One region of the Anoxybacillus sp. TBDG-1 genome, then DNA from elsewhere that is predicted to be linked to it. Evidence: predicted binding sites of a transcription regulator. Region 1 holds the regulator's gene; the other holds the start of a gene.
What was found. Region 1 encodes LexA, which represses DNA repair genes until DNA is damaged. Its sites were predicted from a motif close to CGAACATATGTTCG; they were not measured.

Region 1 (19,126 bases):
TCAAGCGTACGGCATGACGGAAATGGGACCAGCGGTGACTTTCTTATACGAAGATGAGCAATTAACGAAAGCGGGATCTGCCGGGCGCGCGTGCTTAAACCATGAAATTCGCATCGTCAAACCGCGCGAAGATGGACCGTCTGACCCGGATGATATCTTGCCGCCAGGACAAGTCGGCGAAATTATTGTCAAAGGCCCGTGCATGATGGTTGGCTACTACAACCGTGAAGATGCGACGGAAAAAGCGATGTATAAAGGCTGGTATCATTCCGGCGATTTAGGCTATATGGATGAAGAAGGGTATTTATACGTTGCCGATCGCGTCGATGACATGATTATTAGCGGCGGCGAAAACGTCTATCCGCGCGAAGTAGAAGACGTGCTTTATGAACATGAAGGCGTGCTTGATGTCGCTGTACTTGGCGAACCGGATGCGCTATGGGGAGAAAAAGTCGTTGCATTTGTTGTGAAAAAAGACGAATCGCTTAGCGCCGAACAGTTAGAGGCGTTTTGCAAACAAAGCGACAAACTCGCGCCATACAAACGACCGCGCGCCTATTATTTCATTGATGCACTGCCACGCAATGCGAGCGGAAAAATTCAAAAGTTTTTATTGCGCGAGCAAATGAAAAAAATGGCGCAATCATAAGGTGGTGACAGCATGGCAACATATTTACAGGAAGAACATCATATATTTCGCGAAGCGTTCCGCAAATTTTTACAAAAAGAAGCGTGTCCGTTTTATACCGAATGGGAAAAACAAGGAATCATCCCGCGGGAGTTTTGGAGGAAAATGGGGGAGAACGGGTTTCTTTGCCCTTGGGTAGACGAAACATACGGTGGATTTGGTGCCGACTTTGGCTATTCAGTCGTCATTAATGAAGAGTTAGAAAAAGTAGGGTCAAGCCTTGTCGGCATCGGCTTGCATAACGATATCGTCGTTCCGTACATTGCGTCGTACGGAACGGACGAGCAAAAGAAAAAATGGTTGCCAAAATGTGTGTCTGGCGAAATCGTCACCGCCATTGCGATGACCGAACCGGGGGCAGGTTCTGATTTAGCAAGTATCAAAACAACGGCGGTGAAACAAGGCGACCATTACATTGTTAACGGGCAAAAAACGTTTATTACAAACGGTATTCATGCTGATTTAGTTATCGTCGTTTGCAAAACGAACCCGCAGGCAAACCCGCCGCATAAAGGCATGAGTCTCCTTGTCGTCGAACGAGAAACACCGGGATTTACACGCGGCCTGAAACTAGAAAAAGTCGGCTTACATGCTCAAGATACAGCGGAGTTATTTTTTAGCGACGCGAAAGTTCCGGGAGAAAACTTGCTCGGCGAAGAAGGAAAAGGTTTTTATTATTTAATGGAAAAATTACAACAAGAGCGGCTTATCGTCGCCATCGCTGCGCAAACAGCGGCAGAAGTGATGTTTGACTTAACGAAACGATATGTGAAAGAGCGTACGGCGTTTGGAAAAACGATTAGCCAATTTCAAACCGTTCAATTCCGGCTCGCGGAAATGGCGACGGAAATTGCATTAGGGCGCGCGTTTCTTGATGATGTTATCGAACAACATATCGCGGGGAAAGACGTCGTGGCCAACGTATCGATGGCAAAATGGTGGATTACGGAAATGGCAAAGCGTGTCGCTTCGGAAGGAATGCAGCTTCATGGAGGCTATGGCTATATGGAAGAATACGAAATGGCTAGACGTTATCGCGACATTCCGGTTAGCGCTATTTATGCAGGCACGAATGAAGTAATGAAAATGATCATCGCGAAACATCTCGGGCTTTAGGGGGGATTTTATTGCTGGACGGAATCAAAGTGATTGATTTTTCCCACTATCTCCCCGATCCGTTTGCTAGCCTTCGCTTAACGGATTTAGGCGCGGAAGTAATCAAAATCGAGCCAAAAACAGGCGATCGGATGCGAGGGCTAGCCGACGACTGCTTGTTTGACGCGAACAATAAAAATAAAAAAAGCATAGCGTTAAATTTGAAAAATGCAACAGATGTTCAAACGGCGCAACAGCTCATCCGCCAAGCGGACGTCGTTATCGAAAGTTTTCGCCCCGGTGTCATGAAAAAGCTTGGGCTCGGCTATGAAGATGTATCCATCATGAATCCATCGCTCGTATATTGTTCGATTAGTGGCTACGGTCAACATAGCCGGTATGCATCGTTTGGAAGCCATGACTTAAACTACATGGCGCTTTCAGGCGTTTTAGCCCAGCTGAAAGCGGACGGTCGTCCCATTCATCCGACGATCACGTTTGCCGATCTCATTGGGAGCATGCATGTAGTTGAACAAATTACCGCTGCGTTGTATGCGCGCGAACGGACGGGAAAAGGACGCAAAGACGCGTTTCGCGACGGGTGGCTCTATACAGGCGATGTTGTGACAGTAGATGAAGAAGGGTTTATTAAAATCGTCGACCGGACAAAAGATGTCATTAAAAGCGGCGGGGAATGGATTTCGTCTGTCGACTTAGAAAATGCCTTGATGGCGCATGAAGCGGTGTTTGAAGCGGCGGTTGTTGCCGTGCCGCATCCACAATGGCAAGAGCGCCCGATCGCATGCGTCGTAGTAAAAGAAGGAAAACATGTGACAAAGGAGGAACTATACGACTTTTTACGTCCGCAATTTGCAAAATGGTGGCTGCCAGATGACATCGTCTTTATGAGCGAAATTCCGAAAACGAGTGTCGGAAAATTTTTAAAAATGAAATTACGTGAACAATTGCGCGATTATTTTACAAACGTTCAATAGGGGGAGTGGGGATGCAAACAATTGCGGTCATCGGTGCTGGATTAATGGGAAGCGGCATCGCCCAGTCGTTAGCAATGGGCGGAAAAACAGTTTATTTATACGATATTTCTGATGCAGCGCTTGAAAAAGGAATGCAGTCCATTCAAAAAAGCGTTTCTCGTTTTGTAAAAGCTAGCAAACTACAAGAACAAGAGGCAACGGCTATTCTTTCACGCATTCAAACCGAAACGAACTTGCAAGAAGCAGTGAAAGCGGCGGACGTTGTCATTGAAGCGGTGCCAGAACATTTGCCGCTCAAAAAACAAGTATTTGAACAGCTTGACCGCTATGCGAAACAAGCGGCGATTTTAGCGACTAATACGTCGGAATTAAGCGTCACCGCGATTGCTGCAGCGACCAAACGTCCAAGTCAAGTCGTCGGCATGCATTGGTTTAATCCGGCGCCAGTCATGAAGCTCATTGAAATCGTAAAAGGGGTAGAAACATCAGAACAAACGATTGAAGCCATTCAACAATTATCGGAAGCCATTGGCAAAGAAACGGTCATCGTAAAAGATATGCAAGGATTTGTGACAACACGGGCTCTTGCGGCGCATATGTTGGAATGCATTCGCATGTATGAAGAAGGAATCGCTTCCGCGGAGCATATCGACAAGGCGATTCGCCTTGGGCTGAATTATCCGATGGGACCGCTTGAACTTGCCGATTTAGTCGGATTAGATACGATGCTATTTGTCAGTGAAAATATGACAGAAGCATACGGCGACCGGTTCCGTCCGCCGCAAACGCTTCGCAAACTCGTCGAAGCAGGGCGTCTCGGACGAAAAACAGGGAAAGGATTTTACACATACGAGTGAAAGAAGGGAAAAGCATGCGTGAAGTGGTCATTGTCGAAGCGGTACGCACTCCTGTCGGCAAGCGAAATGGGGTGTTTCGCGACAAACATCCTGTTCATTTAGCAGCAATTGTGCTGGATGAAGTTGTCAAGCGTGCTGGGGTGGAAAAACAGGTAATTGAAGACATCGTCATGGGCTGCGTAACGCCGATTGGCGAACAAGGCTACAATATCGGGAGGTTAGCAGCATTGGAGGCAGGCTTTCCCATTGACGTTCCCGCAGTGCAAATTAACCGCATGTGCGGATCGGGGCAGCAGGCGCTTCATTTCGCTGCGCAGGAAATTAAATCAAGCGATATGGACATCACGATTGCGGCTGGTGTGGAAAGTATGACGAAAGTGCCGATTTTAAGCGATGGAAACGAGCGGACGATTCCACCATCGCTCCATGAAAAATATGAATTCGTCCACCAAGGCATTTCTGCTGAATTGATTGCCGAAAAATACGGATTGACACGAGAACAGTTAGATGCATATGCGTACGAAAGCCATCAGCGAGCGCTTCGGGCGCAAGCAGAAGGTCGTTTCACAGAAGAAATGGTGCCCGTCAACGGACTTGATAAAGACGGCAACGACATCATCGTAACAGCTGATGAAGGACCGCGCCAAGATACATCGCTTGAAGCGCTAGCGGCGTTGAAGCCCGTTTTTAAACAAGACGGAAAAATTACAGCTGGAAACGCAAGTCAAATGAGCGACGGCGCAGCGGCCGTGCTACTGATGGAGCGCGAAACAGCGCTTTGTCTTGGTTTGAAACCAAAAGTAAAAATTGTTGCTCAAACCGTCGTCGGCTCCGATCCGACGTACATGTTGGACGGTGTCATTCCGGCGACGAAAAAAATATTGCAAAAAGCGAACCTTACGATTGACGATATCGACCTTGTTGAAATTAATGAAGCGTTCGCATCTGTCGTCCTCGCTTGGCAAAAAGAAATCGGTGTACCGCTTTCGAAAGTAAACGTCAACGGTGGTGCGATTGCGTTAGGCCATCCGCTTGGGGCAACGGGTGTGAAACTCATGACGTCGCTCATTCACGAGCTCGAACGACGAAAGGGACGCTATGGCTTATTAACGATTTGCATCGGGCACGGCATGGCAACCGCGACCATTGTGGAGAGATGGGAAGGATAAAAAAGCAGGAGCTCCCTTTGAGGTCTCCTGCTTTAGTTGTTTGTTTTTAACGATTTATTCGGCAATTTCCAGTTGTATGTATACGATAAAATGCGCAATGCCGCAACGACAATAAACAATACATACAAGCTAATTGGAGAATGTGCGATACCGGTTCCGACCGCAACGCCTGCTAAAATCGCCCAAACAGCATAAATTTCATCACGCAATACGAGAGGTTTTCTTCCCGCTAATACATCGCGAATCATTCCGCCTCCACTTCCAGTCAATACAGCAGCAACAATGACTGCACTTAACGGACGATTCATTTGAACAGCATATAATGCTCCTTGAATGGCGAAGGCTGACAATCCGAGAGCATCAAAAAAGTTTCCCCAACGTTGCCAATGGGGTAACGTTTTTTGTGGAAACAAATAGACAATCGTCATCGCGATAAACGCGATGAAAAAAAGTGTTTGTTGTTGCCAAAGGACAGATACAGGTACGCCAATTAATACGTTGCGTACAGCACCGCCGCCGAATGCGGTTACAATTCCCAGAATGTATACACCTAAAATATCGTATTCCTCTTCCATAGCGACAATCGCTCCGCTAATCGCAAAAGCAACAGTGCCAATTATACTTAATACTTCCCAAGTCATCATCGCAATCCTTTCTGTTATGTAACATTACGTTAAAATTTTATGTATAAAATATAAAAAAATCAATGATCATTTTTCGACCATAGCACTTTTAAACTAGATTTGTTATGATGAGAACAGATGTTCAATAGGAAAGAGGGGAAATATGGGAAAGGAACGAGTCATTATTGTTGGTTGCCAATTGCCACACGTCGACGACGAACGGTTTTCGTACTCAATGGAAGAGCTGGCTTCACTCGTTCATACTGCAAACGGTGAGGTAGTTATAAGTCTTATACAAAAACGGGACACGATTCATCCAGCGACATATATCGGTAAAGGAAAAGTGGAAGAACTTGTTCGGCTTGTTGAACAGCTTGAACCAGATGTCGTTATTTTTAATGATGAATTGTCACCAAGCCAAAACCGCAACTTAACGAAGTTATTAAACGTACGCGTCATTGATCGGACGCAACTTATTTTAGATATTTTCGCAAGCCGTGCTCGCTCAAGGGAAGGGAAATTGCAAGTCGAGCTTGCCCAGTTACAGTATATTTTGCCGCGCTTAAGTGGACAAGGTGTAGAACTTTCTCGATTAGGCGGTGGAATCGGAACGAGAGGACCGGGAGAAACGAAACTAGAAACAGACCGTCGTCATATTCGCCGCCGCATCGACGAAATTAAAGCGCAGCTAAAAGCGGTCGTTGAACATCGCGAACGGTATCGCGAACGACGAAAGAGAAATGCGGTGTTTCAAATCGCGCTAGTCGGCTACACAAACGCTGGGAAATCAACGCTTTTTAACCGGCTCACGAACGCGGATGCGTTTGAAGAAAATTTATTGTTCGCGACACTAGATCCGCTCACAAGGAAACTGGTGTTACCAAGTGGCTATACTACGCTTTTGACGGACACGGTCGGGTTTATTCAAGACTTGCCGACAACGCTCGTTGCGGCGTTTCGTTCGACGCTAGAAGAAGTGAAAGAAGCCGACTTGATTTTACATATTGTTGATTCGTCAAATCCGGACTATATTCAACATGAACAAACCGTTTACCGTTTGCTTGAGGAGTTGGAAGCGACAAACATTCCAATGGCGACGGTATATAACAAACGTGACATCGTCCTTCCAAGCTTTGTACCAAGCCCGAAGACCGATTATATGTTAGTGAGTGCGTTTCATGAACAAGATGTTCAAAATTTGCGCAACTTTATTGAAGAAAAGATGACAGAGGCGATGGAGCGTTACGATGTGACGATTCCAGCGTTTGCAGGAAAATTGCTCGCCCAGCTAAAATCAGAAACAATTGTACGACACATTCATTTCAATGAACAAAGTGGTATGTATGAATGTAGCGGTTACCTATTGCCAGAGCATCCACTTTTGTTACAACTAAGAACATACAGTAAATAGAAAGGGTTTTGTTATGTTTCAGCATTTCACACATGGAGAGAAAATTGCTAGGCTCGTTAAAGAAATTGAAGCACAAATTGCATCGATTCATCAAGCGATTGATGAGCGCATTGATTCCAATCAATATCGCGTATTACAAAGCTTTCGCCGCCATCAAGTAAGCGATGCGCATTTTATTCCGTCGACAGGATATGGCTATGATGACATCGGGCGCGATACGTTAGAAAAAGTGTATGCAGATGTATTCGGTGGGGAAGCAGCGCTCGTCCGTCCACAAATTATTTCTGGCACGCATGCGATTACAATTGCCTTATTTGGCGTGTTACGTCCGGGAGATGAACTATTATATATTACCGGCAAACCGTACGATACGCTTGAAGAAATTGTCGGTATTCGCGGCAAAGGCATCGGTTCGCTAAAAGAGTTTCATATCAGCTATAGCAGCGTACCGCTCACTCCAGAAGGTAAAGTCGATTTTGCAGCGGTAAAACAAGCGATCAATGATCGAACGAAAATGATTGGTATTCAACGGTCAAAAGGGTATGACCCACGTCCATCATTTACAATTGCTGAAATAAAAGAGATGATTGATTTTGTCAAAGCAATCAAACAAGACGTTGTCGTTTTCGTCGATAACTGTTATGGAGAATTTGTCGAGGAGCAAGAGCCGTGTCATGTTGGTGCAGACTTAATTGCTGGGTCGCTTATTAAAAATCCTGGTGGTGGACTGGCAAAGACAGGAGGATATCTCATTGGTAAACGCGAATATATCGAAATGTGTGCGTATCGGATGACATCACCGGGAATTGGAGCGGAAGCCGGTGCTTCTTTATACAGTTTACAAGAAATGTATCAAGGGTTTTTCTTAGCGCCACATGTTGTCGGTCAAGCGCTAAAAGGTGCGGTCTTTACTGCAGCTATGCTTGAACGAATCGGAATGAATACGTATCCGGCATGGAATGCGGCACGCACCGATTTAATTCAGTCCGTGCAATTTGACGATGCAGAACAAATGATCGCGTTTTGTCAAGCGATTCAATTTGCATCTCCTGTCAATTCGCATTTTACGCCATATCCAAACTACATGCCAGGCTATGAAGATGACGTCATTATGGCCGCAGGAACGTTTGTACAAGGTGCAAGCATTGAACTATCAGCTGATGGGCCGATTCGACCGCCTTATGTGGCGTATGTGCAGGGAGGATTAACGTATTCACATGTAAAAATTGCTGTGTGTATGGCAATTGATCGATTGCTCGAAAAACAATTGATTCAATTGTAAAATCTTCCAGAAAAAATATGTGATAAAATATAACATGTTATTGACATATAAAGTGACATAGAATAAAATGAAAATACGTATTACGTAAGGAGGGGTCGACATGAATAGTCACATTCGTCGCTCCATGCCATTATTTCCAATGGGCATCGTTATGCAATTAACAGATTTATCAGCGCGACAAATTCGCTATTATGAGGAACACGGTCTTGTTTCACCTGCTCGGACAGAAGGTAATCGCCGATTATTTTCGTTTAATGACGTGGATCGTTTGCTTGAAATTAAAGATTTAATCGAGCAAGGTGTTAATTTAGCAGGCATTAAACAAATTTTTGCTTCGCGTCAACAACAACATACGGAAACAACGCCGTCTGTTGCGCCGAAAGTGATGAAACAAGATTTGTCCGAAGCGGAGTTGCGCAAACTGTTGCGTGCCGAGTTGATGCAAGCCGGTCGTTTTAATCGGGCATCGCTTCGTCAAGGAGATATAGCTCGCTTTTTTCACTAAAAATTTATGTTTTTTAACATAAATAATCTTTTTCATTTTGGGGGAGGAATATGTATGGCTAAGTACACGAAAGAAGACATTTTTCGTATTGTTAAGGAAGAGAATGTAAAGTACATTCGTTTGCAGTTTACAGACATTCTCGGTACGATTAAAAACGTGGAAATTCCAGTTAGTCAATTACAAAAAGCGCTCGATAATAAAATGATGTTTGACGGATCATCGATCGAGGGATTTGTTCGCATCGAAGAGTCAGATATGTATTTGTATCCAGATTTAGATACATTTGTGATTTTCCCGTGGACAGCAGAAAAAGGGAAAGTGGCGCGTTTTATTTGCGATATTTACAATCCAGATGGTACGCCATTCGAAGGATGTCCACGTTATAACTTAAAACGTGTATTAAAAGAGATGGAAGCGCTCGGATTTACAGAGTTTAATTTAGGTCCAGAACCGGAGTTTTTCTTATTTAAGTTAGACGAAAAAGGAGAGCCGACGTTAGAGTTAAACGATAATGGTGGTTACTTTGACTTAGCTCCAACGGATTTAGGAGAAAACTGTCGGCGCGATATTGTACTAGAGTTAGAGGAGATGGGATTTGAAATCGAAGCATCCCATCATGAAGTTGCACCAGGGCAACATGAAATTGACTTCAAGTATGCCAATGCCGTAAAAGCGTGCGACGATATTCAAACATTCAAACTTGTCGTAAAAACAGTCGCACGCAAACACGGTTTACATGCGACATTTATGCCAAAACCGCTTTTTGGTGTGAATGGTTCAGGTATGCATTGTAATTTATCGCTCTTTAAAAATGGTGAGAATGCCTTTTTTGATCCAAATGGTCAATTGCAACTAAGCGAAACAGCATTGCAGTTTATTGCGGGTGTATTAAAGCACGCTCCGAACTTTACAGCAGTAACAAACCCAACGGTGAACTCATACAAACGTCTCGTTCCAGGCTATGAGGCACCTTGTTATGTGGCATGGTCTGCACGTAACCGTAGTCCACTTATTCGTATCCCGGCGTCACGTGGCATGAGTACGCGCATTGAAGTGCGTAGTGTAGACCCTGCGGCAAACCCATATTTGGCAATGGCTGTATTATTGGCAGCTGGATTGGATGGAATTAAAAATAAGTTAACACCTCCTGCACCAGTCGATCGCAATATTTATGTGATGACAAAGGAGGAACGCTTAGAAGAAGGTATTGTTGACTTGCCTGCAACATTAGCAGAAGCGCTTCAAAACTTAAAATCGGATGAAGTAGTCGTTAATGCGCTTGGTAAACATTTATTTGAGCACTTCGTCGAGGCGAAAGAAATTGAATGGGATATGTTCCGCACAGCAGTACATCCATGGGAACGTGAACAATATATGAGCCTCTACTAAAAAAGCTAACGGTTTTTCCGTTAGCTTTTTTATGTTCTCCTTTTTCTTAATGAATCGCACGATATACACCTATGACTTTTCCTAAAATTATAGCATTTTGAACAATAATTGGTTCCATCGCTGAATTTTCGGGTTGCAAACGGATATAATCTTTTTCTTTAAAAAATCGCTTCACTGTCGCCTCATGATCTTCAGTCATTGCTACAACGATATCTCCATTATTAGCTGTTTGTTGTTGACGAACGATCACATAGTCCCCGTCTAAAATACCGGCTTCAATCATGCTTTCTCCGACAATTTGCAGCATAAATACTTGATCATCTGGTGAGACGAACCGTTCTGGAAGAGGGAAATATTCTTCAATGTTTTCAATTGCAGTAATTGGTTGTCCAGCTGTGACTTTTCCAACGATCGGAACATTGATGACATTGGTTTTCGGGATGGATTCGTGCTCGTCCAAAATCTCAATAGCTCGAGGTTTTGTAGGATCACGTCGAATGAAGCCTTTACTTTCTAAACGAGCTAAATGTCCGTGGACGGTAGAGCTCGAGGCTAAACCGACCGCTTCGCCAATCTCCCTTACTGACGGTGGATACCCTTTTGTACGCACTTCTTGTTTAATAAAGTCCAAAATTTGTTGTTGCCGTTTTGACAATTTCGTCATCATTATACACCTCTTCCTTTTCAATCTTTGTCCGTATTATAACATAATTTTGTATGTTAATACAAACATAAGTTCGAAAAAACAGTTGACACGAACAAAGGTTCTCGTTATTATATATACAAACAAATGTTCTAGGGGGTAGGTCGTGTGGGGAAAGTACATTATGTGGTGATGGTTTTATTTAGTGTACTATTTGCATGGGCATTTTTACACGTAACACAATCTGTGGATAAAGAAAAATATGTTGAGATTACAGTATCAGCAGGTGATACATTATGGGAGCTTGCAGATCAATACAAGCACGAGCATCAATTGTCGCACCAGCAATTTATTGAATGGGTAATGAAAGTGAATGGGCGTTTGGATGATCGATTAATCGTTGGTGAGAAAATCGTCATTCCTGTGTTAAAATCAAATCATGAAAATGAACTTGTTGCTAACAAACCATAGGGAAAGGGATGGCGGATGAACGCAATTATTTATTGTCGTGTAAGTACGACAAAACAGACACAAGAAACATCGTTACAAAGACAAAAAGAGGAGCTTGAAAAGTTAGCCCAAGAATATGAAATGAATATTATCAAGATCATTGAAGAACAAGCAAGTGGTTATGACATTGAACGCGTAGGAATTATGGAGTTGCTTGATGCAATTAAACAACATCGCATTGATGTCGTTCTCGTTCAAGATGAAACAAGGCTCGGACGGGGAAATGCAAAAATTGCCCTTCTCCGTTGTTTACAAAAAGAAGGTATTCGCGTGTATACAGTTAGTCATCGCGGAGAGCTTCAGTTGTCAGAAGCAGATTCGATGGTGTTAGAAATCATTAGTATTGTAGAGGAGTATCAAAGAAAAATACATAACTTAAAAATTAAACGTGGGATGCAACGGGCTGTTCAAAACGGCTATCGACCGGAAAATAATTTGCGAAATGTTGGCGAACAGGCTGGGCGAGATCGGAAAGACGTACCGATAGAAGACATTGTTCGTTTACGTCAAAATCGCTTAACGTTCGCAGAAATTGCGGCTACGCTCCGTTCACTAGGGTATGATGTATCAAAAGCGACCGTTCATCGCCGATACAAAGAATATGAGCAACTTGCCAACAAAGAAAAATTTTTGTATGATGATACGAGTAAAAATGTCAATACAAAGGAATGAGATTGAATGTTATCTTCTGAAAAAATAGCACGAATTAATGCGCTAGCTAAAAAAGCAAAGGTAGGCGGTCTTACAGATGAAGAAAAGCAAGAACAGCTTCAACTTCGTACGGAGTATATTGCTGCCTTCCGAGCGTCGATGATTGAAACATTGCATGCTGTAAAAGTTATTGATCCAAATGGCAATGATGTCACACCAAAAAAATTAAAGGATAGTAAGAAAAAACGTTTGCATTAATGCGCTTATCATGGAGAACATACTACGTAGATGTTCTCTTTTTTCAGCAGTTTGTCAAAAAAAAAATGTTGTGAACCATTGTACATTTTACGAACTTTTCTATATCATAAAAGGTGAGAATGCTTGCAAACGAAAGGATGAAGATAATGACAAACTCTATCGAACAATTATCAATTACAGCCATTCGTACGTTGTCAATTGATGCGATTGAAAAAGCAAATTCCGGTCATCCAGGCATGCCAATGGGTGCAGCACCGATGGCGTATACATTATGGACGAAGTTTATGAACCATAATCCACGCAATCCAAAATGGTTCAATCGAGATCGCTTTGTATTATCAGCAGGACATGGTTCAATGCTATTGTATAGCTTGCTCCACCTAAGCGGTTACGATGTCACGATGGAAGATATTAAACAGTTTCGTCAATGGGGAAGTAAAACACCAGGGCATCCGGAATACGGTCATACACCAGGTGTCGAAGCAACAACTGGACCGCTTGGGCAAGGGATTGCGATGGCTGTCGGAATGGCGATGGCAGAGCGGCATTTAGCGGCTACATACAACAAGGATAAATTCGAAATCGTCAATCACTTTACATATGCCATTTGCGGTGACGGTGACTTAATGGAAGGGGTTTCTGCAGAAGCTGCTTCGTTAGCTGGTCACTTAAAACTCGGTCGCCTCATCGTCCTTTATGATTCAAATGATATTTCGCTAGATGGCGAATTAAATCTTTCGTTTTCAGAAAGTGTAGAACAGCGTTTCAAAGCGTACGGGTGGCAATATATTCGTGTAGAAGATGGTAATAACATCGAGGAGATTGCTCGAGCTATTGCTGAAGCTCAAAGAGATTTAGAACGCCCGACATTAATTGAAGTGAAAACAACAATCGGTTACGGTTCACCAAACAAAGCAGGAACAGCAGATGTACATGGTGCTCCGCTTGGGAAAGATGAAATTAAACTAACAAAACAAGCGTATAAATGGACGTTTGAAGAAGATTTTCACGTTCCAGACGAAGTGTACGCTCATTTTGAAAAAGTAGTAAAAGAAGCCGGGGAGAAAAAAGAAGCAGAGTGGAATGCTTTATTTACTGAATATGAAAAGGCATACCCAGATTTAGCAAAACAATTAAAAATGGCGATTGACGGTAAACTTCCTGAAGGTTGGGAAAAAGCGTTACCGATATATGCAGAAGGAAAGAGTCTAGCGACACGTGCTTCTTCTGGAGAAGTATTGAATGCAATTGCGAAAGTCGTGCCACAATTTTTAGGTGGATCCGCAGACTTAGCAGGTTCAAATAAAACGTTGATTAAAGGAGCAGGGGACTTCTTACCTGGAAGTTACGGAGGTCGTAACATTTGGTTTGGTGTACGTGAATTTGCGATGGGCGCAGCGTTAAATGGTATGGCGCTCCACGGCGGTGTAAAAGTGTACGGTGGTACGTTCTTCGTCTTTTCGGATTACTTACGTCCGGCAATTCGGCTTGCTGCGCTTATGGGATTACCTGTCACATATGTATTTACACATGACAGCATTGCGGTTGGTGAAGATGGTCCAACGCACGAACCAATTGAACAACTTGCTTCATTAAGAGCGATGCCGAATGTATGTGTCATTCGTCCAGCAGATGCAAATGAAACAGCAGCTGCATGGCGATTAGCTGTAGAATCCACAGATCGTCCGACGGCGCTTGTGTTGACGCGTCAAAATCTTCCTACGCTAGCAACGACAGCGGAACGTGCGTATGAAGGAGTGAAAAAAGGAGCGTACGTTGTTTCTGAAGCGCAAGAGGAAGTACAAGCATTATTGCTTGCATCTGGTTCAGAAGTAAGCTTAGCGGTAGAAGCACAAAAAGCGTTAGCGAATGAAGGTATTCACGTTTCTGTTGTAAGCATGCCTTCATGGGATCGTTTTGAAGCACAACCAGCGCAATATAAGGATAGTGTCATTCCAAAGCATGTGAAAAAACGTCTTGCTATTGAAATGGGCTCATCTCTCGGTTGGGAGCGCTATACAGGTGATGAAGGTGATATTTTAGCTATCGATCGCTTCGGGGCTTCTGCACCTGGAGAAAAAATTATGCAAGAATATGGATTTACAGTGGAAAACGTTGTGGCGCGAGTCAAAGCATTATTAGACAAATAATAAAACGGGGAGCACATCTCCCCGTTTTATTATCGAATAAAGATTTTTTACTGAACATATTGTACAAACCGTTATTGTTTAGTATAGTGTAATGTAGACAACATGAAGGAGGAAAAAATATGTGGGAAATGATTTTAGTAGGCATTGTAGCGCTTGCTGCTGGCGTTGCCCTCGGATTTTTTATTGCGCGTAAAACAATGATGAACTACTTAAAGAAAAATCCACCGATTAACGAGCAAATGATTCGAATGATGATGATGCAAATGGGTATGACTCCATCGCAAAAGAAAATTAATCAAATGATGAAAGCAATGAACAACCAATTAAAATAAAAGCAAGGCACTCAGCAACGAGTGTCTTTTTTAGCACAGGAAGAAGCTGTTGCTCGTATTTGTATTTTTTTGATAAAATATAATTAAATGAAGAAAGAATGGAGTGTCAATCATATGGACATTCAACTGCTTATTGCGTTTGGGGCAGGTGTGCTTTCGTTTATATCCCCATGCTGCTTACCACTTTATCCAGCTTTTTTATCATATATTACAGGAATTTCTGTTAGTGATTTAAAATCCGATTATGCATTGTTACAAAAAAGAAGTTTGTTACATACGTTATTTTTTTTGCTCGGATTTTCATTTATTTTTATCGCCATTGGTTTTGGTACATCTATGCTTGGACGTTTTTTTTATACATACCAAGATCTCATTCGTCAAATTGGGGCAATATTGATGGTATTTTTCGGATTTGTTATTATCGGCATCTTTAAGCCCGCCTTTTTAATGACTGATCGACGTTTATCATTTCAACAACGTCCATCAGGTTACATTGGTTCTTTTCTTATCGGTATGGCGTTTGCTGCTGGTTGGACTCCGTGTACAGGTCCGATTTTAGTATCGGTTATTGCTCTAGCAGCGACGAACCCGAGTTTAGGTGTTGTTTATATGACGGCTTATTCACTTGGTTTTGCTTTGCCGTTTTTATTTTTATCGTTTTTTATTGGAAAAATGGGTTGGATTCGAAGACATCATGTTAAGCTAATGAAAGTCGGTGGATATGTCATGATTGGTATGGGGGTTGTATTGTTTTTTGACTGGATGACGAAAATCACGATCTATATGACAAATATATTTGGTGGCTTTACAGGTTTCTAGTTTCTTAGGGTGTGGAGGGAAAGAAGATGGCGAGAATTTTAATTGTCGATGATGCAAAATTTATGCGCATGACATTAGCGAACATTTTAAAAAAAGTAAATCATGAAGTCATTGGGGAAGCAGAAAACGGGAGAGAAGCTGTTGAGCTCTATATAGAGTTAAAGCCAGACGTGGTGACACTCGATATTACGATGCCGGTGATGAGCGGACTTGAAGCTGTCAAGGAAATTAAATTGCATGATCCGGATGCAAAAATTATTATGTGTTCAGCAATGGGACAACAAAAGATGGTCGTTGAAGCCATTGAAGCAGGAGCGCTAGATTTTATCGTAAAACCATTTGATGAGAGCCGTGTGATTGAAGCCATTCGGCGTGTGTTACAGTAAGATGGGAAAGGAAGATTCACTTTGGCTATTTTGAGTTCGGTATTTGCGGTATTTATGGCTGGATTTGTTTTCCTTATTCGTATGAAAGCAGCCGAAAAACCGACAAACGCCAAAAAAATTATATTACCTCCTATTTTTATGAGCACAGGTGCTCTTATGTTTCTTCATCCGATGTTTCGAGTAACGGCGCTAGAATGTGTAGAAGCAATTTTTGTTGGAGCGCTTTTTTCTATTTTGTTAATTAAAACGTCTTCGTTTGAAGCTCGAGGCAACGACATTTACTTACAACGCTCAAAAGCGTTCGTTTTTATTTTTGCTGGTTTAATTGTATTGCGTCTAGCTCTAAAAACATATTTAAGTCGCACCATTGAGTACGGAGAACTCGCGGGAATGTTTTGGATTTTAGCCTTCTCGATGATCGTTCCGTGGCGCGTAGCGATGTATGCATCGTATCGTCGACTTCAACGCGAAATAAAAGAAAAAAGCTAACCCGCAAACAGGCGATTAGCTTTTTTTGGCTAGTAAATGTTCGTATTTTGTAAAATCAATTTGTTTTTCTCGTAGTGCTTTCATTAAAAATTTATGATCTCGTTTTGGTGTGGCGAGAATATAGCCACGGACAACTAAATCTTCCGTAATTCGATTCGCTTTCTCTTGTAACGCTAACTCTCCAATTTTGCCAGCAATTTTTTGACGAGCTACATCACGAAACAGCTCGGGAACAGGACGAACTAAATCTTCAAGTAACTCTTTTTCTTTTTCAGACCATAGATGACGCGTTTGTTCAATGTAATACTCTTGCCAGTCTAATTCGGATTTTCCATCTTCTTTTGGTAAGCGTTTTAAAAATTTTCGAAACATAAAAAACCCACCGATCGACATCATAACGAGAAGAAAAACGACCCAGAATAAAATAAACCATAAAAACCAACCTGTTAGCATACATTCCACCTCAACGTTTATTATGTAAAAAAATAATAACGGAATCAAGTAAAAGAGCTGACAATGGCGTCAGCTCTTTTACATATCGTGACTTGAGTTATGCTTTTGACGGGTATGATTCTGATTTTTTACTTTTTTTGAACCACTAAGTGGCTCTGGTTGTCCCGGGTTATCTCCTTTTGGGGCATTTTTGCGCATATCTTTGCTTGTATTTTTGTTCATGCGGACACACTCCTTTCCTTTCATATGATGGCATGATAAACGGTATTTATGCATATTTCGTCCGTGAATAGGCACGATAATATTAAAAAGGGAGGAAGTGAATCACATGCCTTATCATAAAAATAAGCAACAAGCGTTTGAAGCTGCCCAACAAGGAACAATGGAAGCAAAAGAATGGTATGATCATCTTGTAAAAAGCGATGCAGATTATGGAAGTCAATTGCACCATTTAAAACAAGAGGTAAATGAAGCGTTTGAGCAAATTAATAACGCACTTGAAGTAGCTTCGGAAAAACAACGAAAACAGCTTGAACAATTTCGCCACGATTTGCAAGCAATTGTCGACGAAGTCAACATGTATGAATAATCCCGCTTGAAGCGGGATTATTGATTTTTCTTCCGTTTTTTATTATTTTGTTTTTGAGCTTCAGTAAGTGGTTCATTGGAGAGTTCTTCATTGTAACCTGTGCCTTTTCCTTGAGCGCTTGCATCATTCATGCCCGGAATGATGTGATTTGCTTTTCTTTTTACCATCTTTTTTCACCCCCTACAACTATTGTTGGAAAGAGAGCAAAAAAATATGCATTTATCTGAAACTTATAAACAATTATTATTTACTTATGTAGAGCATTGTATTAAGATAAAAGCGTAGGAATTTTGTGGGTGTGGGAGAAGATGATTTGTTTAGAAGGGGGTAATACATAATGGTGAAAAATGATGTGTTTCAAGCTCGTTCTACATTTGAGGTAAACGGAAAAAAATATCATTACTATCGCTTACAAGCGCTTGAAGAAGCAGGAATCGGAAACGTATCATGCCTTCCGTATTCCATTAAAGTGCTTCTTGAATCGGTACTTCGTCAAGTTGATGGACGGGTCATTACAAAAGAGCATGTTGAAAATTTGGCGAAATGGGGAACGAGCGAACTGAAAGATGTAGACGTTCCGTTTAAACCGTCTCGCGTTATTTTGCAAGACTTTACAGGTGTCCCTGCTGTTGTTGATTTAGCATCTATGCGCAAAGCGATGGCGGACATCGGTGGAGATCCGTACGAAATTAACCCCGAAATTCCTGTTGATCTTGTGATTGACCACTCTGTTCAAGTAGATAAAGCTGGAACAGAAGATGCGCTCGAGTACAACATGAATTTAGAATTTGAGCGCAATGCAGAACGCTACAAGTTTTTAAAATGGGCACAAAAAGCGTTTAGCAATTATCGTGCTGTCCCTCCAGCAACAGGTATCGTGCATCAAGTAAACTTAGAGTATTTAGCAAACGTTGTTCACGTTGTTGAAGGGGAAAATGGTGAATATGAAGCGTTCCCGGATACACTTGTAGGTACAGATTCCCATACGACAATGATTAACGGCATTGGTGTATTAGGTTGGGGTGTTGGTGGTATCGAGGCAGAAGCAGGTATGCTTGGACAACCTTCTTACTTCCCAGTGCCAGAAGTGATTGGTGTGCGCTTAACAGGGAAATTGCCAAATGGAACAACGGCAACAGACCTTGCGCTAAAAGTGACGCAAGTGCTTCGCAAAAAAGGCGTCGTCGGTAAGTTTGTTGAATTTTTCGGCCCAGGTGTTGCAACATTGCCATTAGCTGATCGTGCCACAGTAGCAAACATGGCACCTGAATATGGTGCAACGTGTGGCTTCTTCCCGGTCGATGCGGAGGCGTTAGATTACTTGCGTTTAACAGGTCGTGACGAGCAACATGTGCAAGTCGTTGAAGCATATTGTAAAGCGAATGGTTTGTTCTATATACCAGATGCCGAAGAGCCTATATTTACAGATGTTGTTGAAATTAACTTATCTGAAATTGAACCAAATCTTTCTGGACCAAAACGTCCGCAAGACTTAATCCCGCTTTCAAAAATGAAAGAATCGTTCCGTCAAGCTGTTGTTTCTCCGCAAGGAAACCAAGGCTTTGGCTTGACTGAGGCGGATTTTGATAAAGAAATGACAGTAACGTTAAACGGCGAAGAAGTAAAAATGAAAACAGGTGCGATTGCCATTGCGGCGATTACAAGCTGTACGAACACATCTAACCCATATGTGTTAATCGGAGCGGGTTTAGTAGCGAAAAAAGCGGTAGAGAAAGGGTTGAAAGTTCCGAAATACGTAAAGACATCGCTTGCACCTGGTTCAAAAGTCGTCACAGGATACTTAAAAGATTCAGGTCTTCTCCCTTACCTAG
Region 2 (11,617 bases), on a different contig from region 1:
TTTACATGCGACGCTCGGTTGGCAGCCAGCGTACGTACAATGGGCGCTTAACATTCCATTATTTATTGCAGGTGTGCTATTGCTCGGAAAGCAGTTTGGTGTAAAAACGTTAGTTGGTACTGCCTTTTTACCGTTTGTCGTTTATTTGACACATGATGTGGCACCAGCAACGCATGATCCATTGCTTGGGGCATTATTTGGCGGCATTGGCGTCGGCGTAGGATTAGGCATTGTTTTTCGTGGTCGCGCATCGACAGGGGGAACCGATTTAGCTGCTCAAATTATTCATAAATATACAGGGTTATCGTTAGGGACGTGCGTCATTTTAATTGATGGCTTAATCGTTTTAACAGCGGCGTTTGTGTTTGATTTAGAACGGGCGCTATATGCATTAATTGCGTTATTTGTGACGAGTAAAACAATTGACTTTGTTCAAGTTGGTTTCGGCAATTCAAAAATGGCGATGATTATTACAACGAAAGAAGAACAAGTGCGAGAAGCGATTTTGCATAAAATTGACCGCGGTGTGACAAAACTACATGCATACGGCGGATATACAGAAAAAGAGCGCACGATGCTCATGTGCGTTGTGGCACAAAGTGAGTTCACAAAATTGAAACAATTAGTCAAAACCATTGATCCGTCTGCATTTGTCGTTGTTATGGACGCAGCAGAAGTGCTTGGGGAAGGATTTAAACGTGCCTAACGTAAAAATGATACGATATAATAGAAATGTATGAAAATGTTTACAAGGGGGACTGATGTATGAAGAAAAAACTACTTAGCTTATTCGCTGGTACAGCGATTGTGTTAGCAGCCTGTGGTGGAGGGGATAGCACGAGCGAAAAACCAGCAAACGGTGGCGGAGATACAGCTTCAGCTACGGAAGCCGTTTACAAAAAGTCATGTGCAAGCTGCCACGGACAAAACTTAGAAGGCGGCGTTGGTCCAGCGCTTGATAAAGTAGGCGGAAAATATTCACAAGATGAAATTAAAGATATTATCGCAAACGGTCGTGGCGGCATGCCAGGTGGCTTAGTCCAAGGTGACGATGTTGATAAATTAGCTGAATGGCTAGCAGCGAAAAAGTAAGAGGATGCGTCCATGTGCATCCTCTTTTCATTTGTAACAGTCTTGAAATATAACTGTAAATAAAATTCGCCCCCTTTCTGTCGGAAATGATGATATAATGAACGAGGTAAGAATTTTGCAGGAATATGTAGAAAAACATCGAAATAATTAGGTGGTTGCTTATGATCGAAATGCAAGATGTATATAAAACATATCCGAACGGAGTCATTGCATTAAACGGGATTTCTGTTCGCATTAAGCAAGGAGAATTTGTATATGTCGTCGGTCCGAGTGGTGCTGGGAAATCGACGTTTATTAAAATGATGTATCGTGAAGAAAAGCCGACAAGCGGCAAAATTATGATTAACGGCGTGAATTTAGCGAATATAAAAGATAGCAAAGTGCCGTTGCTTCGCCGGAATATAGGTATTGTATTCCAAGACTTCAAACTACTTCCGAAGTTAACGGTATATGAAAACGTAGCGTTTGCTTTGGAAGTGATTGAAGAATCGCCAAAAAACATTCGCAAGCGCGTCATGGAAGTGCTTGACTTAGTAAGATTAAAACATAAAGCGCGCTTTTATCCCGATGAATTATCTGGTGGGGAACAACAGCGTGTGTCGATTGCGCGCTCGATCGTTAACAATCCAGCAATTGTTATTGCTGATGAGCCGACAGGAAATTTAGATCCTGATACATCGTGGGAGATTATGGACATTTTTGAACGCATTAATGACCGTGGAACAACGATTGTGATGGCAACGCATAACCGTGAAATCGTCAATACGATTCGTAGACGTGTGATTGCGATTGAACGCGGGAAAATTGCGCGCGATGAAGTGAAGGGGGAATATGGCTATGAAACTTAACACCCTTCGCCGTCATTTTCGTGAAAGTTTCAAAAGTCTCGGACGGAACGGTTGGATGACGTTTGCGTCCATTAGTGCGGTGACGGTGACGCTTTTACTTGTTGGAGTGTTTCTCGTCATTATGCTCAATATCCAACATATAACGAAGCAAATTGAGCGTGACGTCGAAATTCGTGTACATGTCGATTTAAGTGCAACAGAAGCGGATAAAGACGTGCTTCGAGCCAAGCTTGAAGCTCTTTCTGGTGTGGAAAAAGTAACGTATTCATCCAAAGATGAAGAATTGCAAAAGTTGATCGAAAGTTTTGGAGAGGATGGGAAATCGTTTCGTCTATTTGAGCAAGACAATCCGTTAAGCGATGTATTCATTGTTAAAGCAGAAAACCCGCTTGACACAGAAAAAATTGCAAAACAAATTGAACCGATGCCATCTGTCGGCAAAGTGAAATACGGAAAAGGGCAAATTGAAAAACTATTTGCCGCAACGAAAACGATTCGCAATGTCGGATTAGCGCTTATTATCGGGTTGTTATTTACAGCGATGTTTCTCATCTCGAACACAATTAAAATTACGATTTTTGCCCGCCGTCGCGAAATTGAGATTATGAGATTAGTAGGCGCGACAAACGGGTTTATTCGCTGGCCGTTTTTCCTTGAAGGACTATGGCTTGGCATTTTCGGTTCGGTCATTCCGATTATTATCGTTCTTTCCGCTTACTCGTACGTATTTGATTTATTGTATCCAAAGTTGAAAGATACATTTTTTCAACTTCTCCCATTTTATCCGTTTGCATGGCAGTTGGCAGCTGTGCTCGTTTTATTAGGAGCGTGCATCGGCATGTGGGGAAGCATGATGTCAGTGAGACGATTTTTAAAAGTATAGAAAGAGAGAGGGATTTACGGTGCGAAACAGATGGGGAACGATCGTTGCAGTCGTGATGCTGTTTGTAAGTGTTGCTGCGCCTGCATATGCGGTAACAAATCGCGACATTCAACAAAAAAAGCAAGAAATTAAAAGCGTGCAACAAAAACAATCATCGCTTGAAAGCAAGTTAGAGCAGTCGCAACAAGAAATTGATCGGCTAAAAGCAGAACAAGAAAAAGTGAATGCGGAAATCAAAAAGCTCGATTTGGCGGTAGAGGAAACGAGTGCTAACATTCGTTCGAAACAACAAAATATTGAAGAGACGAAGCAACAAATTGTTGCGCTTAGAAACGAAATTGAAGAAGTCAAAGCTCGTATTAAACAGCGCAATGAATTATTGAAAGAGCGTGCCCGCTCATTGCAGGAAAGCGGCGGTGTCGTGAGCTATTTAGACGTATTGCTTGGAGCAAAAAGCTTTAGCGACTTTATTGATCGAATGAGCGCGGTAGCAACCATTTTTGAGGCGGATCGTCAAATTATTAAAGAACAGGAAGCAGATAAAGCGTTGAAAGAAACAAAAGAGCAACAATTAAATGACAACTTAGTTCGCCTACAAGAACAGCTCAATGAGCTACAAAAACTAAAACAAACGTTAAATGAACAAATTGTGGCAAAAGAAAAACTCATGGCGCAGTTAAAAGAAGAACAAAAACATGAAGAAGAAAAACAACTCGCTTTAGAAGAAGAAAAAGAGTTGCTTGAAAAACAAGAAGCGGCGATGAAAAATCAATTGCAACAAATGATTCGCCGTCAAAAAGAGCAAGAAGAAGCACGGAAACGTTCATTATCGAGCCGCGGTTCGTCTGAAAGCGATGGGGGAAGTTTGCCTCCTGTAACAGACGGGGCGTTTATGCGTCCAGCAAACGGTCCAATTACATCGACATTTGGACCTCGTTGGGGTGAATTCCATTACGGCATTGACATTGGCAAACGTGGCGCTAGCGTTCCTGTCGTTGCAGCAGCTGACGGTTACGTGTATCGCTCATATTATTCATCAAGCTATGGAAACGTTATTTTTATCATGCATTACATTGATGGACAAGTATATACGACAGTATATGCTCATTTAGAATCACGTCTTGTTGGCGAAGGACAAAACGTCAGCAAAGGACAAATGATCGGCTATATGGGGAACACAGGTCGTTCGTTTGGTGCGCACTTGCATTTTGAGTTGCATCGCGGTCCTTGGAATGCATCGAAATCAAATGCAGTAGACCCTCTAAAATATGTTCCATTCTAAAGCACAGCTTGTTTGCTGTGCTTTTGCGCATTAGTTGAGAAAATCAGACGTTCGGTGTAAAATAAATACATCTTCATAAAGTTATGAACAGTACAAGCTATTCATATAATGAAAGCAAACAGGCATCGCACACGGTGTGATGCCTTTCATGTATCGAAGGGTGAGGAGGCACAATATGAACAAAAAAACAATCGCAGCACTCATGATCTTATCGATGTTGTTCGGCTCGGGCGTGACGTATGTCGGAATGCAGTCGCTTTCTTCTGAGACATCGACGATTACGATCGATATGCCAACGACAACGAAGAAGCCGTCGAATGAGGAATTAAAAAAGATTGAACAGGCATACAGCATGATTAAACAAAAATATGTTCAAGACGTAGATGACGCACAGCTTATTGATGGTGCGATTCAAGGAATGATTGCAACACTAAAAGACCCATATTCCGTTTATATGGATAAGGAAACGGCGGAGCGGTTTAACGAGTCGCTCGATTCCTCGTTTGAAGGAATCGGGGCGGAAGTCAGCATGGTTGACGGGAAAGTGACGATCGTTGCTCCGTTTAAAGGGTCGCCTGCTGAAAAAGCTGGGCTTCGTCCAAACGATCAAATTATTAAAGTAAACGGCGAAAGCTTAGAAGGGCTTGATTTATATGAAGCGGTATTGAAAATTCGTGGAAAAAAAGGAACAGTCGCTCGTTTAGAAATCGTCCGTCCAGGAGTAAGTGGCGTATTAACGATTGAGGTCGTTCGCGATGAAATTCCGATTGAAACAGTATATGCGTCAATAAAAGAAGTAAACGGGAAACAAATTGGCTATATTGAAATGACATCATTTGCAGAAAAAACGGCCGAAGATTTTAAAAAGAAGTTGTCTGAATTTGAGAAAAAAGGAATGGCTGGGCTCATCATCGACGTGCGCGGCAATCCGGGCGGCTACTTGCAAAGTGTTGAAGACATTTTGAAAGAGCTTGTGCCAAAAGATAAACCGTATGTACAGATTGAAGAACGCGATGGCGACAAACAGCGCTTTTTCTCGAATGCAACAAAGAAAAAAGATTATCCAATTGTCGTGCTTATTGACAACGGAAGTGCTTCAGCATCAGAAATTTTAGCGGCAGCGTTAAAAGAGGCAGGCGGCTATATGCTCATCGGTGAAAAAACGTTCGGAAAAGGAACGGTTCAACAAGCGTTGCCGATGGATGACGGTAGCCATATTAAATTAACGTTGTATAAATGGCTGACTCCAAATGGAAACTGGATTCACCAAAAAGGAATTGAGCCAGATGTCAAAGTAAAACAGCCTGACTTTTTCTATGCTCATCCGCTTCAAATCGACAAGCCTTTAGCATATGACATGAATAGCGAACAAGTGAAAAGCGCGCAACAAATGTTAAAAGGTCTCGGTTTTGATCCAGGGCGTGAAGACGGCTACTTTAGCAAACAAACAGAACAAGCCGTTCAAGCGTTCCAAAAAGCAAACGGCTTACAAGCGACAGGGAAAATTGATAAGCAAACGGCTGATGTATTGCAAACAAAAGTGATGGAAGCAGTTCGCGACGAACGATACGACGAACAATTGAAAAAAGCATTACAGCTTATTGCGAGATAAAAAAATCCCCCTGTTCATTTTGAAGACAGGGGGACACTTTTATAGGAAGAAGCTAATCATACCGCGTCGTTTTTGTTTTGGCTGCTCATGAACCATTGTCGTTTGTTGTTGGTGTTCGAGGTGAGCAATTCGTTGCTCGAGCTGTTGAATATATTGAAGCATTTCTTCTATTTCGCGGCGATGTTGAAGCAATTGAAAAGAGACGACGTCATCTGCTTTTTGATCAATTTTTCGTTCCAGCTCGTTTAATCGTTGTTCAATTTCTTCCCATTCTGCCTGTTCTTTTTCGTCTTCATCGCTGCCGAGAAATTTATATTTTTCCAATTGTTCGATCGCTTCGTTCGTAAATACGTAATGCCCTGCTTCATTTTTTGTGCATGGAATGTTATATTTTTTCACCCAGCGTTGCACCGTCTTTGTCGATACTCCAAGCCGTTTCGCAACCGCGCTCGTCTTTAGTTCCATTGTCCCACGCTCCTTCCGAATGATATGTTGAAAAAAGTTAGACATTTTTTATGAAACTCCTTGCATGTTGACAAAACTAGTGCCCATTCGGCAAAGAAAGTGAATTTTCGTCAACTATAAACGCTTGAATTTTGTTACAATGAGAAATAGACGACCCGAAAAAATGGAGTTGATGGAAATGGAAGCATGGGGATTTGTGTGGTTAAAAGCGCTCGGAACGTTTTGGTTACAACCGTTATTATATTATGCGATCATATTTGCGTGGTTTATTGGCTGGTGGCGTGTGCAACGTGAAAGACGGGATTTTCATACGCGTATATATCGACCATCGCTTGAATTGCTTGCACTTATTCGTTCACGCAGCTGGTTCGCGCTCATTTTTTCACTTGTGACCGTTGGGGCTGGGGTTGTTCTCCCGAATGATACGCTCGTCTTTTGGGCAATGGTGACGATCGTATGCAGTTTGTTTATGCAGCTTCGGTTGTTGTCGGCTGCATATGTCGGAAGCATCGTCATATTTACCGTTAGTTTTTTTGCGCAAATGGAATGGACACGACCGTTTTTTGCGCGCTTTTTCCCAAACATCATAGAAACGAACGTGACTGCTTTAGCACTCCTCATGAGCTTGCTTTTGTTTATCGAAATGTGGCTCGTTCATCGGGAAGGAGCAGAGTTAAGTTCTCCTCGTCTTGTGACGAGTAAGCGAGGGCTTGTCATCGGTGAACAGTTCGTTCAGCGGCTTTGGCTTGTTCCGTTGTTTATCCCCGTACCGGGGGATGGCGTGCAATCGTTTGCGGTATGGTGGCCGATCATTTCAGGCGGTGAGACGTATTCGTTCGTTCTCGTCCCGTTTTTACTTGGGTTTTCCCAACGTGTGCAAACAGGAATGCCTATTTATTTAGCGAAATGGACGGCAAAGCGCATCGGTTGGTTAGCGTGTGTCGTCAGTTTATTGGCGATCGGTAGCTACTGGGTGAAGCCGCTCGCGATCGTTGCTGCAGTAGTAGCTATTTTATGGAGAGAATGGATCGCTTTATCCGCTAAGTTATATGAACAAAAATTTCCACCATATTTTACGAAGCGAATGAGCGGTCTTGTCATTTTAGGGGTGTTGCCGAATACGCCAGCGCATAAAATGGCGCTTTCTGTTGGCGAAGTGATTGTGAAGGTAAACGGCACATCTGTCGCAACAGAAGAGGAATTTTATGCAGCGTTGCAGCAAAATCGGGCGTTTTGTAAGCTAGAAGTATTAAACGAGAGCGGGGAAGTTCGCTTTGCGCAAACGGCTTTATTTGAAGGAGAACATCACGAACTCGGGCTGTTATTCGTAAGAGATGAGGGATAGCTATGTGGTTTGTATTAGCATTAATTGTACCAGCGTTGTTAGTTATTTTATTTACGAGAGTGACGTATAACCATTATGTCGGTACATTGCTTACTGTCGCGTTGTTAGTGGCATCATATGTAAAAGGATATACCGACCAGTTGTATGAAATTGTCGCTGATTTAGCATCGCTTATTGTCGGATTTTTATATGCGAAACAAATGGTAGAGAAACAAAAACAATCGTAAACCTGTCCAACTGGGCAGGTTTTTTCATAGAATATTTGTTCGTATTTTTCGCTTTTCGTTTCATTTGTATGGTACAATATCAAGTAGAAATGAAGTGGAGGGACCGTTGTGAGCACATTTCAACTAGTATCCGCCTATAAGCCGCAGGGCGATCAGCCGAAAGCGATTGCGAAGCTTGTCGAAGGCATTCAGCAAGGAAAAAAGCATCAAACGTTGCTTGGAGCAACAGGAACGGGGAAAACGTTTACGATTTCAAACGTCATTCAACAAGTGAATAAACCGACGTTAGTGATCGCTCATAATAAAACGCTAGCAGGGCAGTTATATAGCGAGTTCAAACAGTTTTTTCCACAAAACGCGGTCGAATATTTTGTCAGTTATTACGATTATTATCAGCCGGAAGCGTACGTTCCGCAAACAGATACGTACATTGAAAAAGATGCGAGCATCAACGACGAAATTGATAAATTGCGCCATTCCGCAACGTCTGCGCTATTTGAACGACGCGACGTCATTATTATCGCAAGCGTGTCGTGTATTTACGGTTTAGGTTCGCCAGAAGAATATCGCGAACTTGTCGTTTCGCTTCGCGTCGGCATGGAAATCGAGCGCGATCATTTGCTTCGCCGGCTTGTCGACATTCAATATGAACGAAACGATATTGATTTTCGCCGCGGAACGTTTCGAGTGCGTGGAGATGTCGTCGAAATTTTCCCAGCCTCACGAGATGAACATTGTATTCGCATTGAGTTTTTTGGTGATGAAATTGAGCGCATTCGCGAAGTGGATGCACTCACAGGACATGTGATGGCAGAGCGAGAACATGTGGCGATTTTCCCAGCATCGCACTTCGTCACGCGCGAAGAAAAAATGAAGCTGGCGATTGAAAATATTGAAAAAGAATTAGAAGAGCGGCTTCGCGAGCTGCGTGAACAAGGAAAATTGCTTGAAGCGCAACGATTAGAGCAACGGACGCGCTACGATATCGAAATGATGAAGGAAATGGGCTTTTGTTCAGGCATTGAAAATTATTCACGTCATTTAACATTGCGTCCACCAGGCTCAACGCCTTATACATTACTAGATTATTTTCCTGACGACTTTTTAATTGTCATTGACGAATCACATGTGACGTTGCCGCAAATTCGCGGCATGTATAACGGTGACAAAGCGAGAAAAGAAGTGCTTGTTGAACATGGTTTCCGTTTGCCGTCGGCACTTGATAACCGACCGTTGATGTTTGAGGAGTTTGAACAAAAAATAAATCAAGTCATTTACGTATCCGCCACCCCAGGGCCGTACGAATTAGAGCATTGTCCAGAAGTCGTCGAGCAAATTATTCGTCCGACCGGTCTTCTTGACCCGACGATTGACGTTCGCCCAATTCGCGGGCAAATTGACGATTTAGTTGATGAAATTCAAAAGCGCATTGCTCGCAAAGAACGCACGCTTGTGACGACGTTGACGAAAAAAATGGCGGAAGATTTAACCGATTATTTAAAAGATATCGGCATTCAAGTGGCGTATTTGCATTCGGAAATTAAGACGCTAGAACGAATTGAAATTATTCGCGATTTACGATTAGGCAAGTACGATGTGCTCGTCGGCATTAACTTATTGCGGGAAGGGCTCGATATTCCAGAAGTGTCGCTTGTGGCGATTTTAGATGCTGATAAAGAAGGGTTTTTACGTTCTGAACGTTCACTCATCCAAACGATTGGGCGAGCAGCGCGCAACGCGAACGGTCACGTTATTATGTATGCCGATACGATCACGAAATCAATGGAAATTGCGATCAATGAAACGAAGCGGCGACGCGCCATTCAAGAAGCATATAACCGTGAGCATGGCATCGTGCCAAAAACGATTCAAAAAGACATTCCCGATGTCATTCGTGCCACATTTGCTGCGGAAGAAAAAGAAACGTATGAAACGAAAGATGTTCGTCATTTATCAAAAGAAGAGCGTATCGCACTCATTGCCCAACTTGAACACGAAATGAAAGAAGCAGCAAAAGCTCTTCATTTTGAACGTGCTGCCGAACTGCGGGATCTCATTTTAGAATTGAAAGCTGAGGTGTAAACGATGGATCATATTGTCGTCAAAGGTGCACGAGCGCACAATTTAAAAAATATTGACGTCGTTATTCCGCGCAACAAACTCGTTGTGCTTACCGGTTTGTCTGGTTCAGGAAAATCGTCACTTGCATTTGACACGATTTATGCAGAGGGACAGCGTCGATATGTCGAATCGCTGTCGGCATACGCGCGTCAATTTTTAGGACAAATGGATAAGCCTGATGTCGATTCGATTGAAGGGTTGTCGCCCGCCATTTCGATTGACCAAAAAACGACGAGCCGGAACCCGCGATCAACAGTCGGAACAGTGACGGAAATTTACGATTATTTGCGCTTACTGTTTGCGCGTATTGGTCGACCTATTTGTCCGATACATCATATTGAAATTACATCGCAAACGATTGAACAAATGGTTGACCATTTAATGCAATATCCCGAACGGACGAAAATGCAAATTTTAGCCCCAATCGTCTCCGGGCGAAAAGGGACGCATGTAAAAACGTTGGAGGAGATTAAAAAACAAGGGTACGTGCGCGTGCGAGTTGACGGGGAATTGCGCGATGTATCCGAAGACATCGTGCTTGAAAAAAATAAAAAACATTCCATTGAAATCGTCATTGATCGCATCATCATGAAAGAAGGTATTCAATCACGCCTTGCCGATTCGCTTGAAACAGCTTTAAAGCTCGCTGACGGCAAAGTGCTCGTCGATGTGATTGGACAAGAAGAATTGTTGTTTAGTGAACATCATGCTTGTCCGCATTGCGGCTTTTCGATTGGCGAACTAGAGCCGCGCCTATTTTCATTTAACAGCCCGTACGGCGCATGTCCATCATGTGACGGATTAGGGGCAAAGCTTGAAGTGGATCTCGATTTAGTCATTCCTAATAAAGAGTTGACGCTTCGTGAACATGCGCTCGCGCCATGGGAACCGCAAAGCTCGCAATATTATCCGCAATTGTTAGAAACGGTATGCCGCCATTACGGCATTGATATGGATGTGCCTGTTAAACAATTGCCGAAACAGCAGCTCGATCTCTTATTGTACGGATCAAACGGGGAAAAAATATATTTCCGCTATGAAAACGATTTTGGTCACGTGCGCGAAACGTATGTGGAATTTGAAGGTGTCGTTCGCAACGTCGAACGTCGTTATCGTGAAACGACGTCCGATTACGTACGTGAACAAATGGAAAAATATATGACTGAACAGCCGTGTCCGACGTGTCATGGCAACCGATTGAAAAAAGAAAGTTTAGCTGTTTTCGTCGGTGGCAAACATATTGGCGAAGTGACGGCGATGTCGGTCAACGAGGCGCTTACGTTTTTTGAAACGCTCCAGCTAACGGAAAAAGAACAAAAAATCGCTCATTTAATTTTACGTGAAATTGTTGAACGACTTGGCTTTTTAAAAAATGTTGGGCTCGATTATTTAACGTTAAACCGCGCGGCAGGAACGCTTTCAGGTGGAGAGGCGCAACGCATTCGCCTAGCAACGCAAATCGGATCGCGCTTAACGGGTGTATTATACGTGTTAGACGAACCGTCTATTGGGCTTCATCAGCGCGATAACGATCGGTTAATTGCGACGTTGCAAAACATGCGTGACTTAGGGAACACGCTCATTGTCGTGGAGCACGATGAAGATACGATGCTTGCGGCAGATTATTTAATTGACATCGGACCGGGAGCAGGGGCGCACGGCGGGCAAGTAGTATCCGCAGGCACACCTGAGCAAGTGATGAACGATCCACATTCGTTAACCGGTCAATATTTATCGGGGAA

Region 2: uvrB (excinuclease ABC subunit UvrB) is a predicted target of LexA. The motif match lies at 7,783-7,796, and genes of this name have one in related genera.

What each region holds. Positions count from the first base shown of each region.
Region 1 is NZ_JBTZSY010000009.1:21,554-40,679, reverse strand. It holds gene ACYQY7_RS04425 (fatty acid--CoA ligase) at 1-649, shown strand, start outside; gene ACYQY7_RS04420 (acyl-CoA dehydrogenase family protein) at 662-1,804, shown strand; gene ACYQY7_RS04415 (CaiB/BaiF CoA transferase family protein) at 1,816-2,778, shown strand; gene ACYQY7_RS04410 (3-hydroxyacyl-CoA dehydrogenase family protein) at 2,790-3,635, shown strand; gene ACYQY7_RS04405 (thiolase family protein) at 3,650-4,804, shown strand; gene ACYQY7_RS04400 (trimeric intracellular cation channel family protein) at 4,837-5,445, opposite strand; gene hflX (GTPase HflX) at 5,591-6,838, shown strand; gene ACYQY7_RS04390 (methionine gamma-lyase family protein) at 6,852-8,120, shown strand; gene ACYQY7_RS04385 (MerR family transcriptional regulator) at 8,221-8,625, shown strand; gene glnA (type I glutamate--ammonia ligase) at 8,680-10,014, shown strand; gene lexA (transcriptional repressor LexA) at 10,061-10,678, opposite strand; gene yneA (cell division suppressor protein YneA) at 10,826-11,128, shown strand; gene ACYQY7_RS04365 (YneB family resolvase-like protein) at 11,144-11,839, shown strand; gene ACYQY7_RS04360 (DUF896 domain-containing protein) at 11,846-12,076, shown strand; gene tkt (transketolase) at 12,223-14,226, shown strand; gene ACYQY7_RS04350 (YneF family protein) at 14,346-14,558, shown strand; gene ACYQY7_RS04345 (cytochrome c biogenesis CcdA family protein) at 14,673-15,377, shown strand; gene ACYQY7_RS04340 (response regulator) at 15,404-15,763, shown strand; gene ACYQY7_RS04335 (CcdC family protein) at 15,785-16,252, shown strand; gene ACYQY7_RS04330 (DUF2621 domain-containing protein) at 16,268-16,705, opposite strand; gene ACYQY7_RS04325 (small acid-soluble spore protein P) at 16,784-16,927, opposite strand; gene ACYQY7_RS04320 (hypothetical protein) at 17,034-17,294, shown strand; gene sspO (small acid-soluble spore protein O) at 17,312-17,461, opposite strand; gene acnA (aconitate hydratase AcnA) at 17,632-19,126, shown strand, end outside.
Region 2 is NZ_JBTZSY010000023.1:798-12,414, forward strand. It holds gene ACYQY7_RS08330 (YitT family protein) at 1-706, shown strand, start outside; gene cccB (cytochrome c551) at 766-1,092, shown strand; gene ftsE (cell division ATP-binding protein FtsE) at 1,254-1,940, shown strand; gene ftsX (permease-like cell division protein FtsX) at 1,930-2,823, shown strand; gene ACYQY7_RS08350 (murein hydrolase activator EnvC family protein) at 2,843-4,105, shown strand; gene ACYQY7_RS08355 (S41 family peptidase) at 4,281-5,717, shown strand; gene ACYQY7_RS08360 (MerR family transcriptional regulator) at 5,757-6,182, opposite strand; gene ACYQY7_RS08365 (PDZ domain-containing protein) at 6,361-7,527, shown strand; gene ACYQY7_RS08370 (CsbA family protein) at 7,530-7,754, shown strand; gene uvrB (excinuclease ABC subunit UvrB) at 7,863-9,836, shown strand; gene uvrA (excinuclease ABC subunit UvrA) at 9,840-11,617, shown strand, end outside.